DNA from 3 places in the Streptomyces sp. NPDC088794 genome. Region 1 is predicted to be linked to each of the others. Evidence: riboswitches for the same ligand, from Rfam matches in the RefSeq annotation. Region 1 holds a riboswitch; each other region holds the start of a gene.
What was found. A riboswitch is a leader RNA that binds a small molecule or an ion and turns the genes downstream of it on or off. The one in region 1 is predicted to bind S-adenosylmethionine.
Positions count from the first base shown of each region.

Region 2: linked by a shared signal. The riboswitch ahead of ACIP6U_RS38850 (aminotransferase class V-fold PLP-dependent enzyme) and the one ahead of ACIP6U_RS02455 (amino acid ABC transporter permease) in region 1 are both predicted to bind S-adenosylmethionine.
Region 3: linked by a shared signal. The riboswitch ahead of thrC (threonine synthase) and the one ahead of ACIP6U_RS02455 (amino acid ABC transporter permease) in region 1 are both predicted to bind S-adenosylmethionine.

Region 1 is NZ_JBIVKB010000001.1:539,045-542,784, reverse strand. Features, by position in the region: gene ACIP6U_RS02470 (ABC transporter ATP-binding protein) at 1-74, shown strand, start outside; gene ACIP6U_RS02465 (putative leader peptide) at 208-318, shown strand; gene ACIP6U_RS02460 (glutathione S-transferase C-terminal domain-containing protein) at 473-1,336, shown strand; SAM riboswitch class IV at 1,434-1,543, shown strand; gene ACIP6U_RS02455 (amino acid ABC transporter permease) at 1,882-2,862, shown strand; gene ACIP6U_RS02450 (amino acid ABC transporter ATP-binding protein) at 2,859-3,656, shown strand; gene ACIP6U_RS02445 (ABC transporter substrate-binding protein) at 3,709-3,740, shown strand, end outside.
Region 2 is NZ_JBIVKB010000017.1:268,991-272,730, forward strand. Features, by position in the region: gene ACIP6U_RS38840 (rhomboid family intramembrane serine protease) at 1-349, shown strand, start outside; gene ACIP6U_RS38845 (Lrp/AsnC ligand binding domain-containing protein) at 346-627, shown strand; gene ACIP6U_RS38850 (aminotransferase class V-fold PLP-dependent enzyme) at 721-2,082, opposite strand; SAM riboswitch class IV at 2,247-2,363, opposite strand; gene trpD (anthranilate phosphoribosyltransferase) at 2,535-3,599, opposite strand; gene ACIP6U_RS38860 (cytochrome bc complex cytochrome b subunit) at 3,733-3,740, opposite strand, start outside.
Region 3 is NZ_JBIVKB010000004.1:161,380-165,119, forward strand. Features, by position in the region: gene ACIP6U_RS13245 (trehalose-6-phosphate synthase) at 1-983, opposite strand, end outside; gene ACIP6U_RS13250 (glucosyl-3-phosphoglycerate synthase) at 1,109-2,053, opposite strand; SAM riboswitch class I at 2,224-2,378, shown strand; gene thrC (threonine synthase) at 2,396-3,682, shown strand.

The DNA of each region.
Region 1 (3,740 bases):
GCTTCCTCTCCGACAGCCCGGCGGAGGAGGACGCCGCCCTGGACGACGGCGCCGCCCGGGCCGACGTGAACTGAACGGGCCGATGTGAACCGAACGGCACACCGAAACCGAACGGGACACCGACCGGTCGGTGGACGCCCTCTTGACGCCGCAGCCAGGGGGATCGACACTCCAGAAGGGAATCCTAGTGAACAGGTAGGGAATGACATGAGGCGCCTTGGACCGGTCACCGTACGCGTGAGCCGCTCGCCTCTCCTCACCTCCCGCCGCCACATCGATCTGCTGCGCGTCTGCAGCGCGATCAGCCGCCAAGGCTGAGCCGCGCCCCTCCCGTGCCCGCGACGCCCACGCGTCGTCCCGCGACCGGACGCCACCGGCGTCGTCCGTCCACCGCGCACGGCTGAGCCCGGCCCCTTCCCGTCCGACGTCGCTTCCGCCGCGCGTACGTCCGCGCCCGCTCCCGGGGAGAGTCATGTCCGTCACACCGCTGGCCGCCCACACCACCACTCCGTCCACGCCCGCCTTCCGGGGCCGCATCGGCGGCGATCCGCGCAGCGGCCACTACGCCGTTCCGCGCCGCTACCGCCTCCATCTGTCCACCGCGTGTCCCGACGGCCTGCGCATCGCCGTCACCCACAGCCTGCTCGGCCTGGACACCGTCTGTCCGGCGACCTACCTGCCCGCCGTCCCCGACTCCCCGCAGGGCGGCCACTCCGTGCTGCGCCCGCTGTACGAGGCGAGCGCCCACCGGTACTCAGGACCGGCCGTCGGACCGGTGCTCAGCGACGACTGGTCCGGGCGGATCGTCAGCACCCACGCCCCGGACATCACCCGCGACCTCGCCCGCCGCTTCGGCGCCGACCGGCTCTCGCTGTACCCGTGCGGCGCCGAGTCGGAGATCGAGGCCGTCGAGCGGATGTGCGCCCAGGACATCGAGGGAGCCGCCCAGCGCGCCGGACAGTCCGGGGGCGAGCAGGCGGAGCGGGACGCGGCCCTTGAGGCACTGCTGGAGTCGCTGGGCGCGCTGGATCGGTGGCTCGTGGGACGCGACTACATGATCCGGGATCAGATCACCGCCGCCGACGTCGAGTTGTGGGTCACCCTGGTCCAACTCGACACCGTGCACCGCCATCACCTGGACGCCTGCGCGGTCGAGCGCATCGCCGACCGCCCGACCCTGTGGGCGTACGCCCGCCGGCTGGCCGCGCACCCGGCCTTCGGCACCCATCTCGACCTGGACGGCATCGCCCGCCGCCACCACGCCCACTGCCGAGGCCTGGAGGCGGCCGGCGCGGCCGTGCAGATCCTCGACTGGGCGGCCCACGCGGCCCGATAGCCGCTCACCGTCCGTCCACGGCAGCTCCACAGTCGTTCCACTTCGTGGACCGGCGTTGACATTCGTTCGGGCAAGTGTCTTGAATATCGCCCAGAACGGTCATGAGTGTCAGCGACAAGCCCTGGCTTGCTGACCGGCAACCCTCGCACCGCGGTGGGGTGCCCCAGGTGACGACCGGACCGGATGACGTTTCGGTAAGCGCGCGGCCCCTTCCGGGGGCCTCCGACAGTGACAGGTGACGCCATGTACGCAGCTCTCAGGACGGCCGCATGCCGCCCACAGAGCTGCGTACTGTCGTACGCGAACCTGTTCGTCGCCGACCGTGCCGTCGATCTGCTCCGGGTCAGCAGCGCACTGTGTACCGCACCGGGCCGTGCCCGCTGTCGGGGCTGACGACCAGCCAGCCCGCGCACCTCTGACGCACACCCGCCTCCGCCGGTGTGCAGTTCCCCTCCCCGCCCCCAGTCCCGCGCAGCCGCGCGCGCCGCCCGTCGTCGCGCGTCCACCGCCGGGGTCCGGGGTGTCCGAACCTGCCGGAGCCCACCATGAGTGAACCCCCTGGCGCCGCCGTGTCCCTCGCCGAGGCACCGCCTGCCGACGAACCGTCAAAACCCCTCACGGCACAGAGAGTTCAGCCCCTGCGTCGGCCGGGGCGCTGGATCGCCACCGCGGTCGTGCTGGTCCTCGCGGCCCAGTTCGTGCACGGCCTGGCGACCAACCCGTTCTACCAGTGGGACCGCTTCGGCTACTGGTTCCTGCGGCCGACCATCCTCGACGGACTGCTCATCACCCTGGAAGTGGCCGCCTACAGCGCGGTCCTCGGCCTCCTGGGCGGCATCCTGCTCGCCCTCGCCAGACTCTCCAGGTCCCCGGTGCTGCGCGCGGTGAGCTGGACCTACGTCTGGGCGCTGCGCTCGATCCCGCTCATCGTGGTGCTGCTCTTCCTCTACAACTTCAGCGCCCTGTACCGGACGTTGAGCGTCGGCGTCCCCTTCGGGCCGGCCTTCTTCTCCTTCGACGAGTCGAAGCTGGCCACCGACATGGTCGTCGCCGTCATCGGCCTCAGCCTCAACGAGGCGGCCTACGCGGCCGAAGTGGTCCGCGGCGGCATCCTCTCCGTCGACCAGGGCCAGCACGAGGCGGCCTCCGCCCTCGGCCTGCCGAAGAGCTACCAGTTCCGCAGGATCGTGTTCCCGCAGGCGCTGCGCTCCATCACCCCGAACTACGTCAACCAGCTGATCGGCCTGATCAAGAGCACCTCGCTGGTCTTCTACGTCTCCCTGCTCGACCTGTTCGGCTCCGCGCAGACGATGGGCTCCACCTACCCCGGCGACATCGTGCCGCTGCTCCTCGTCGTGACCGTCTGGTACCTGATCCTGACGAGTGTCGTGTCGGTCATCCAGTTCTACGTCGAGCGGTACTACGCCCGGGGCGCCACGCGCTCGCTGCCGCCGACGCCGATCCAGAAGCTCCGCACCGGCCTCACCGATCTGCGGGCCCGCATCCGCCGGGAGGCCGCGATATGAGCGCCAAGACCCTCGAAGCGCCGACCGACATCACGCCCGCCGCCGTGGAGGTGCACGACGTGCACAAGTGGTACGGCGCCCACCGGGTGCTGGACGGCGTCGACCTGACCGTGCGGCCCGGCGAGGTCACCGTCATCCTCGGCCCGTCCGGCTCCGGGAAGTCCACGCTGCTGCGGGTCATCAACCACCTGGAGAAGCCGGAGATCGGCTACGTCAGCGTCAACGGCGAACTGATCGGCGTGAAGCGCCAGGGGGAGCGGCTGAAGGAGCTGAGCGAGCGGGCCATCCTCGCCCAGCGCAGCCGGATCGGCTTCGTCTTCCAGAACTTCAACCTGTTCCCGCACCTGACCGTCCTCGACAACGTGGCCGCGGCCCCCGTCGCCACCGGCCGGCTCGGCAAGCCCGAAGCCCTGGAACTGGCCCGCGAGTTGCTCGGCCGGGTCGGTCTCGGCGAGAAGGCCGGCGCCTATCCGAGGCAGCTGTCCGGCGGCCAGCAGCAACGCGTCGCCATCGCACGCGCCCTCGCCCTGCGCCCCGGCGTCATCCTCTTCGACGAGCCGACCTCCGCCCTCGACCCCGAACTCGTCGGCGAAGTCCTCGCCGTCATCAAGGACTTGGCGACCAGCGGCACCACCCTCGTCATCGTCACCCACGAGATCGGCTTCGCCCGCGAGGTCGCCGACCGGGTCGTCTTCATCGACGGCGGAAAGATCGTCGAGCAGGGCCCGCCGCACGAGGTCCTCGACAAGCCCCAGCACGAACGGACCCGCGACTTCCTCAGCAAGGTCCTCTGAGCCTCACCCTTCTCACCCCCAATAGTCCTGAACACCGAGCCTAGGAACAGCCATGTCTCCCCTCAGCCTTCGCAGCAGACTCAC
Region 2 (3,740 bases), on a different contig from region 1:
GTACGCGGCCGCCAACTCCTCCTCCGAGCAGTCCCTGGTGGGAGCGTCGGGGGCGATCTCGGCGATCCTCGGTGCGTTTCTGTACCTGTTCCCCGGGGCGCGGGTGACCAGCCTGCTGCCGTTCCTGTTCTTTCTGCCGATGCGGTTTCCCGCGTGGGTGGTGCTGCCGTTCTGGGCGGCGCTTCAGTGGGTGGCGGCGGGGCGGGCGGAGCAGGGGCCCGGGGTGGCGTATCTGGCGCACCTGGTGGGGTTCTCGCTGGGCTTCGGTTACGCGTGGGCCCGATTCCGCCGTACGACTAGAGTGAAGGCCGCCCCAGCTCCGGCCCCCGAGGGAGAGAACCAGCCGTGATCACCGCGATCGTCCTCATCAAGACCAGCGTGGACCGGATCCCCGAGATCGCGGAGTCGATTGCCTCGCTGGAATCTGTGAGCGAGGTGTTCTCCGTGACGGGTACGTATGACTTGATCGCGATGGTTCGGGTCAAGGAGCACGAGGACCTCGCCGAGGTCATTCCTGGGCGGATCAGCAAGATCCCCGGGGTTGAGGGCACGGACACGCATGTGGCGTTTCGGACGTACTCCCAGCATGACCTTGAGGCCGCGTTCGCTATTGGGCTGGACTCCTGAGTTGAGCGCCTAGTGGGGTGGGGGGCGCGGACCGTTTGCGGCTGACCGTTCGATGTGGCTGGTCGCGCAGTTCCCCGCGCCCCTTCGGGGCGATCAGCCCACCGCAGGTACGCAGCGGCCGTTCTCCGTGTGGTAGGTCCACTTGGCGCCTGCCGTCACCAGTTCCTTCACCGCGTTGATGAAGCGCTCCACGTGCTCGTCGGGGGTGCCGGCTCCGAAGCTCACTCGGATCGCGTTGAGGGACTTCTCGCCCGGGGCCGCCTCGGGGGCGCCGCATTCGCCCTGGGTCTGAGGGTCGGTGCCCAGGAGGGTGCGCAGCAGCGGGTGGGCGCAGAAGAGGCCGTCGCGGACGCCGATGCCGTACTCGGCGGAGAGGGCGGCGGCGAAGTGGGAGCTGTTCCAGCCGTCGACCACGAAGGAGATGACGCCCACGCGCGGGGCGTCGTCGCCGAAGAGGGACAGGACGCGCACCTCCGGGACCTCCGCCAGGCCCGCCCGCACTGTCTCGATCAGGTGCTGCTCGCGTGCGACCAGCGTGTCGAAGCCCGCCTCGGTCAGCGCCTTGCAGGCCGACGCGATGGAGTAGGCACCGATGACGTTCGGGGAGCCGGCCTCGTGGCGGGCGGCGCTGTCGTGCCACTCCACGTCCACTCCCCCGTCCTCGCGCCGGCTGACCTTGCGGCTGGCGCCGCCGCCCGCGAGGTAGGGGTCGGCCGCCCGGAGCCAGTCGGCGCGGCCGGCCAGGACGCCGGAGCCGAAGGGGGCGTACAGCTTGTGGCCGGAGAAGGCGATCCAGTCGACGTCGAGGTCCTGGACGGACACCGGGTGGTGCGGGGCGAGTTGGGCGGCGTCCAGGACGATCCGGGCGCCGTGCGCGTGCGCGGCGGCGGCCAGTTCGCGGACCGGCCACAGCTCGCCGGTGACGTTCGAGGCGCCGGTCACGCAGACCAGGGCCGGGCCGTAGGGGTCACGGGCGGCGAGGGCCCGCTCCAGGGTCTCGACGGCCTGGGCCGGGGTGCGCGGGGCGTTGAGGTAGGTGACGCGGGCGTCCTGCCAGGGCAGCAGCGAGGCGTGGTGCTCGGTCTCGAAGACGAAGACCTGGCAGTCGGCGGGCAGGACCGCGGCGAGGAGGTTGAGGGAGTCCGTGGTGGAGCGGGTGAAGATCAGCTGGTCGTCGGGGCGGCAGTCCAGGAACTCCTCGACCGTCCGGCGGGCGTTCTCGAAGAGGTCGGTGGAGAGCTGCGAGAGGTAGCCGGCGCCGCGGTGGACGCTGCCGTAGTACGGGGCGTAGGCCGCCACGTCGTCCCAGACGCGCTGGAGGGCCGGGGCGCTGGCCGCGTAGTCGAGCGCCGCGTAGGTGACTTCGCCGCCCGTGACGAGCGGGACGGTGACGTCCCGGCCCAGGACGGGCAGCGGGGCACAGACGGAGGTGGCGGCAGCGGTGGCGACAGACATGGCGAACTCCCGTGAGAGGCAGGCGAATTCACTGCGCGGGCGGACATGGCTCCGGCGCAGGAGAAAGGTGAAGGGGGTATGCGGAGGCGGGGCTCGGCGCCCTATCGCATTCGCTTGCTCACGGAGAACTCCCTCGAGACCAGGACCCCTGGTGTCTTTCGAGGGGCCCGCGCTTGCCGCAGACCTCGCTGCCTACGGCCTGGTCTTCACCCGGGGCACCCCGCCACGGACGGAGGGTTGCCGGACAGTCGGCCGGGGCCTCATGACTGTCACTCATGACCTGGTCCAAAAACCTACGTGACGTGATCGTCGTCCCGCAACCCGTGTCCGGATCGCGGGACGACGACCGCCGTACGGCTAGGGGCTGTCGCTTGGATCAGGCCGGCCGTGAGGCGCGGTGCCTCTTGGCCGACCCGAGCCCCGCGACGCCGGGCTGATCCAAGCGACAGCCCCTACGCGTTGCTGGCCGCCGCCCAGCGCTCCAGGGTCCGCTTGGCGGCGCCCGAGTCGATCGACTCCGCCGCCTTCTCCATCCCGGCCCTGAGCTGGTCCGCCAGCGGCTCGTCACCGGGCTCCAGGGCCACCAGGGCGGCCGCCGAGTTCAGGAGTACGGCGTCCCGCACCGGGCCCGTCTCGCCGTCCAGGAGCCGGCGGGCGACGCCCGCGTTGAACTCGGGGTCGGCGCCGCGCAGCGCCTCCACCGGGACCAGCGGGAGGCCCACGTCACGGGGGTCGAAGGACTCCTCGGTGACCTTGCCGTCGCGGACGATCCAGACCCGGGAGGTGGCCGTGGTCGTCAGCTCGTCGAGGCCGTCGTCGCCGCGGAACACCAGGGAGGAGTTGCCCCGCTCGGCGAAGACGCCCGCGATGATGGGCGCCATCCGCGGGTCCGCGACCCCGACCGCCTGGGCCCGCACCCTGGCGGGGTTGGTCAGCGGGCCCAGCGCGTTGAACACCGTGCGGATGCCCAACTGGCCGCGCGCGGCGCCCGCGTGACGCAGGGCCGGATGGAACTTGATCGCGAAGCAGAAGGTGATCCCCGCCTCTTCGGCGACCTCGGCCACCCGCTTCGGGGTCAGTTCCAGGTTGACGCCGAGCCGCTCCAGGACGTCGGAGGCGCCGGACGCGGAGGACGCGGCCCGGTTACCGTGCTTGACGACCTTCGCGCCCGTGCCGGCGATCACGATCGAGGACATCGTGGAGATGTTCACCGTCTTCGCGCCGTCGCCGCCGGTGCCGACGATGTCCACGGTCTTCCCGGACACCTCGATCACGTTGGCGTGCGCGTACATCGCGCGCACCAGACCGGTGATCTCCTCGACCGTCTCGCCCTTGGCCCGCAGCGCCACCACGAACCCGGCGATCTGCGCGTCCGTCGCCTCGCCGCGCATGATCTGGTCCATCGCCCAGAAGGTGGCGTCGGCGTCCTGGTCCTTGCCGTACAGCAGGGAGTTCAGTACCTCGGGCCAGGAACGGCCCGCCGCGATGTCGCCTCCAGCGGGGGTCACAGCGCTCATACGGCCGCTCCTGGGTGTCGTAGAAGGTGCGTCACAAGACGTGCCCCACCCTATCCAGCGCGCGGCACGGCGAAGGGCCCCGTCCGGTGTTCGGACGGGGCCCTTCGACTGTGGCGTGGCGACGCCTCAGCGATCAGTGGT
Region 3 (3,740 bases), on a different contig from region 1:
TCGGGGCGGTCGTCGAGCAGCTGCCGGTACGCCAGCAGCCCGCGCACGATGTTCTTCGACAGCTCGGTCCGGTCCACGCGGACGATCGTCCTGCGCCCCGCGCCGATCTCCTCGCGCAGGGCCGCCATCCGCTCCTCGACGTCCGCCTCGTGCGAGCGGGCGTGCAGGAACTCGGCGTCCGCACCGAGGCCGTGGACACCGATCAGCGTCCGGCGGGTGATCCGCTCCTGGTGGGTGGTCCCGTCCTGCTGAAGGTGCTCGATGGCCCTCGGCGCGCCCGACGGCCACGTGGAGAGCCAGCGGTCGGTGTCGACCGCGCCCGCGCAGTTCTGGAACGCCGTCGCCCAGCGCCAGGTCAGGAATCCCACCCGGTCCGCCCCGAGCATGCCCTCCATCAGCCGCGCCTGGATGTCGTCGGGCAGCATCTGGAAGTAGTCCACCGGCGCCCACGGCGTGTGCGAGAAGTGCCCGATCCGCAGGTCGGGGCGGAGTTCGCGGAGCATTCCCGGCACCAGACACAGGTGGTAGTCCTGCACCAGCACCGCCGCACCCTCGGCCGCCTCCTGGGCCAGCGCCTCGGCGAAGGCGCGGTTGTACGTCTCGTACGACGCCCACTGGCGCCGGAACTCCGCGTCGAAGACCGGCTCCAGCGGCGTCTGGTACAGCATGTGGTGCACGAACCACAGCACCGAGTTGGCGATGCCGTTGTACGCGTCCGCGTGCACGTCGGCCGGGATGTCCAGCATCCGCACGCCGTCCTCGCCGACCCCGCGCCGCACGGCCTCGCGGTCGCCGTCGGACAGCGCCGAGCACACCCACAGCGCGCCCGCGTCCGGCCCGATCGCCGACAGCCCGGAGACCAGCCCGCCGCCACCGCGCCGGGCGGCCAGCGAGCCGTCGTCCCGGACGTCGTAGGAGACCGGGCCGCGGTTGGACGCGACCAATACCTGGGCAGCGCCCTGCGTGGAAGCCGTGGAAGCCATACGCCACAACCTAGCCCGGCCGGGAAACGCTCAAACGTGTGAGCGCACCCGCGAGCAGGCCGTATACGGCGGGTGACCTGCTGTCGTCAGGCGACTCCCGCTGTCCTCGGGCGACCCCGCCGACGTCAGGCGACCTTCCGCTGCGCGTACTCCGCGATCTCCACCATCGGCGGCCGCTCCTCCGTGTCCACGGAGTAGGTGCGCGGCTCGAAACCGTCCGCGCCCCGCTCGAACTGGGTCAGCGAGGGGCGGATCAGGTGCCCGCGGGCCAGCCGGAGCTGCGCGGTGCGGTAGATCGCGGCGGACATCCGGCCCAGCGCCTGCCCGTCCTGGTGCCGGTGCTTGCGCACCCCGACGTCCACCTGGGCGAGCGCGTCCAGGCCCACCAGATGCAGGGCGTCGACCAGCATGCCCAGCTCGACGCCGTACCCGACCGGGAACGGCAGCTGTTCCAGCAGACTGCGGCGGGCCGCGTACTCGCCGCCCAGCGGCTGCACGAAGCCGGCCAGCTGCGGCCAGTGCATGTTCAGCAGCGGGCGGGCCATGAGTTCGGTGACGCGTCCGCCCTGGCCCGCGGCACCGCCGAGCGGGCGGTCGTACATCGCCTTGACGAGGTCGACGCCGGGGTCGGTGAGCAGCGGGCCGACGATGCCGGAGACGAAGTCCGAGGAGAACTCCTTCAGGTCGGCGTCGATGAAACAGACGATGTCCCCGGTGGTGACCAGGAGCGAGCGCCACAGCACCTCGCCCTTGCCGGGCACGGGCGGGATGTGCGGCAGGATGTCGTCGCGGTGGACGACCCGCGCGCCGGCCGCCGCGGCGACCTCGGACGTGCGGTCGGTGGATCCCGAGTCGACGACGACGATCTCGTCGACGAGCGGGACCTGCTGCATGAGGTCGTGACGGATGACGGCGACGATGTCGCCGACGGTCTCCTCCTCGTTGAGCGCGGGCAGCACGACACTGACCGACTGGCCCGTGCGGTGCTTCGCGGCCAGAATCTTGTGGAGCGGGCGATCGGTCACGGACCAGGAGCGGGTGCTCAGCCAACGCTCGACTTCGTTCAGCACAGTGCGCGGCTCCTCTGCGATCTCTCGGCGAGTGGATCTTGTGTGATCCATCTCGCGGTTCGGACGGCTAGCTCAACTGTCCTGGCCTTCGGTTACAGTCTTGAACAACGCTGATGACCATCGCATGTCGAGGGTCGGAGGCGCCCACAACCGCTCATACAACTGCATACCGCTCATCCAGAGGGGCAGAGGGATACGGCCCGATGAAGCCCCGGCAACCCTCCAGCCGGTCTCGTAGATCAATGTTGATCATTACGCGAGGCTCCCGGCTAGGGAAGGTGCCAAATCCGTCTCGTGGCGAGATGCGTCGCGAGGAAGATGAGGAGAAAGGGCCTCGCCTCCATGGCTGTGCAGACTGTTGCAAGCACCACCGACTCCACCGTAGACCTCGGCCCGGCCGCGGCGCTTTCGTGCCGCGAGTGTGGCCACCGGGTACCGCTCGGACCGGTCTTCGCGTGCGAGGAGTGTTTCGGCCCGCTCGAGATCGCGTACGACTTCTCGGCCTACGAAACCGAGGAGCTCCGCAAGCGGATCGAAGCGGGTCCCGCGAACATCTGGCGTTACGCGCCGCTGCTGCCGGTCCCCGCGGACGTGGCGACCAAGCCGAACATCAACCCCGGCTGGACCAAGCTCGTCCAGGCCGACAACCTCGCGCGCGAGTTGGGTGTCGACGCCGGCAAGCTCTTCGTGAAGGACGACTCCGGCAACCCGACGCACTCCTTCAAGGACCGGGTCGTCGCCCAGGCCATCGAGGCCGCGCGCGCGTTCAACTTCACCACCCTCTCCTGCTCCTCCACCGGCAACCTCGCGGGCGCGGTCGGCGCCGCCGCCGCGCGCGCCGGTTTCCGCTCGTGCGTGTTCATCCCGCACGACCTGGAGCAGGGCAAGGTCGTCATGGCCGCGATCTACGGCGGCGAGCTCGTCGGTATCGAGGGCAACTACGACGACGTGAACCGTTTCTGCTCCGAGCTGATCGGCGACCCGGCCGGCGAGGGCTGGGGCTTCGTCAACGTCAACCTGCGGCCGTACTACGCGGAGGGCTCCAAGACCCTGGCGTACGAGATCTGCGAGCAGCTCGGCTGGCAGCTGCCCGATCAGCTGGTCGTGCCGATCGCCTCCGGCTCGCAGCTCACGAAGATCGACAAGGGGCTCCAGGAGCTGATCAAGCTCGGGCTCGTCGAGGACAAGCCGTACAAGATCTTCGGCGCCCAGGCCGAGGGGTGCTCGCCGGTGTCCGTCGCCTACAAGGCCGGTCACGACGTGGTCCGCCCCCAGAAGCCGAACACCATCGCCAAGTCGCTGGCCATCGGCAACCCGGCGGACGGTCCGTACGTGCTCGACATCGCGCGCCGGACGGGCGGTGCGGTGGAGGACGTGAACGACGAGCAGGTGGTCGACGCGATCAAGTTGTTGGCGCGGACCGAGGGCATCTTCGCGGAGACCGCCGGTGGCGTGACCGTCGGCGTCGCGAAGAAGCTGATCGAGAACGGTCTCCTGGACCCGACGAAGACCACGGTGGTCTTGAACACCGGTGATGGTCTGAAGACGTTGGACGCGGTGGCCGGTACGGGCTTGACCGCGACGATTCGGCCCAGCCTCGATTCGTTCCGTGAGGCAGGGCTGGCGTAAGTAGGTAGTTGTTCGTCTGCGGACCGCGGGGGCTGGTCGCGCAGTTCCCCGCGCCCCT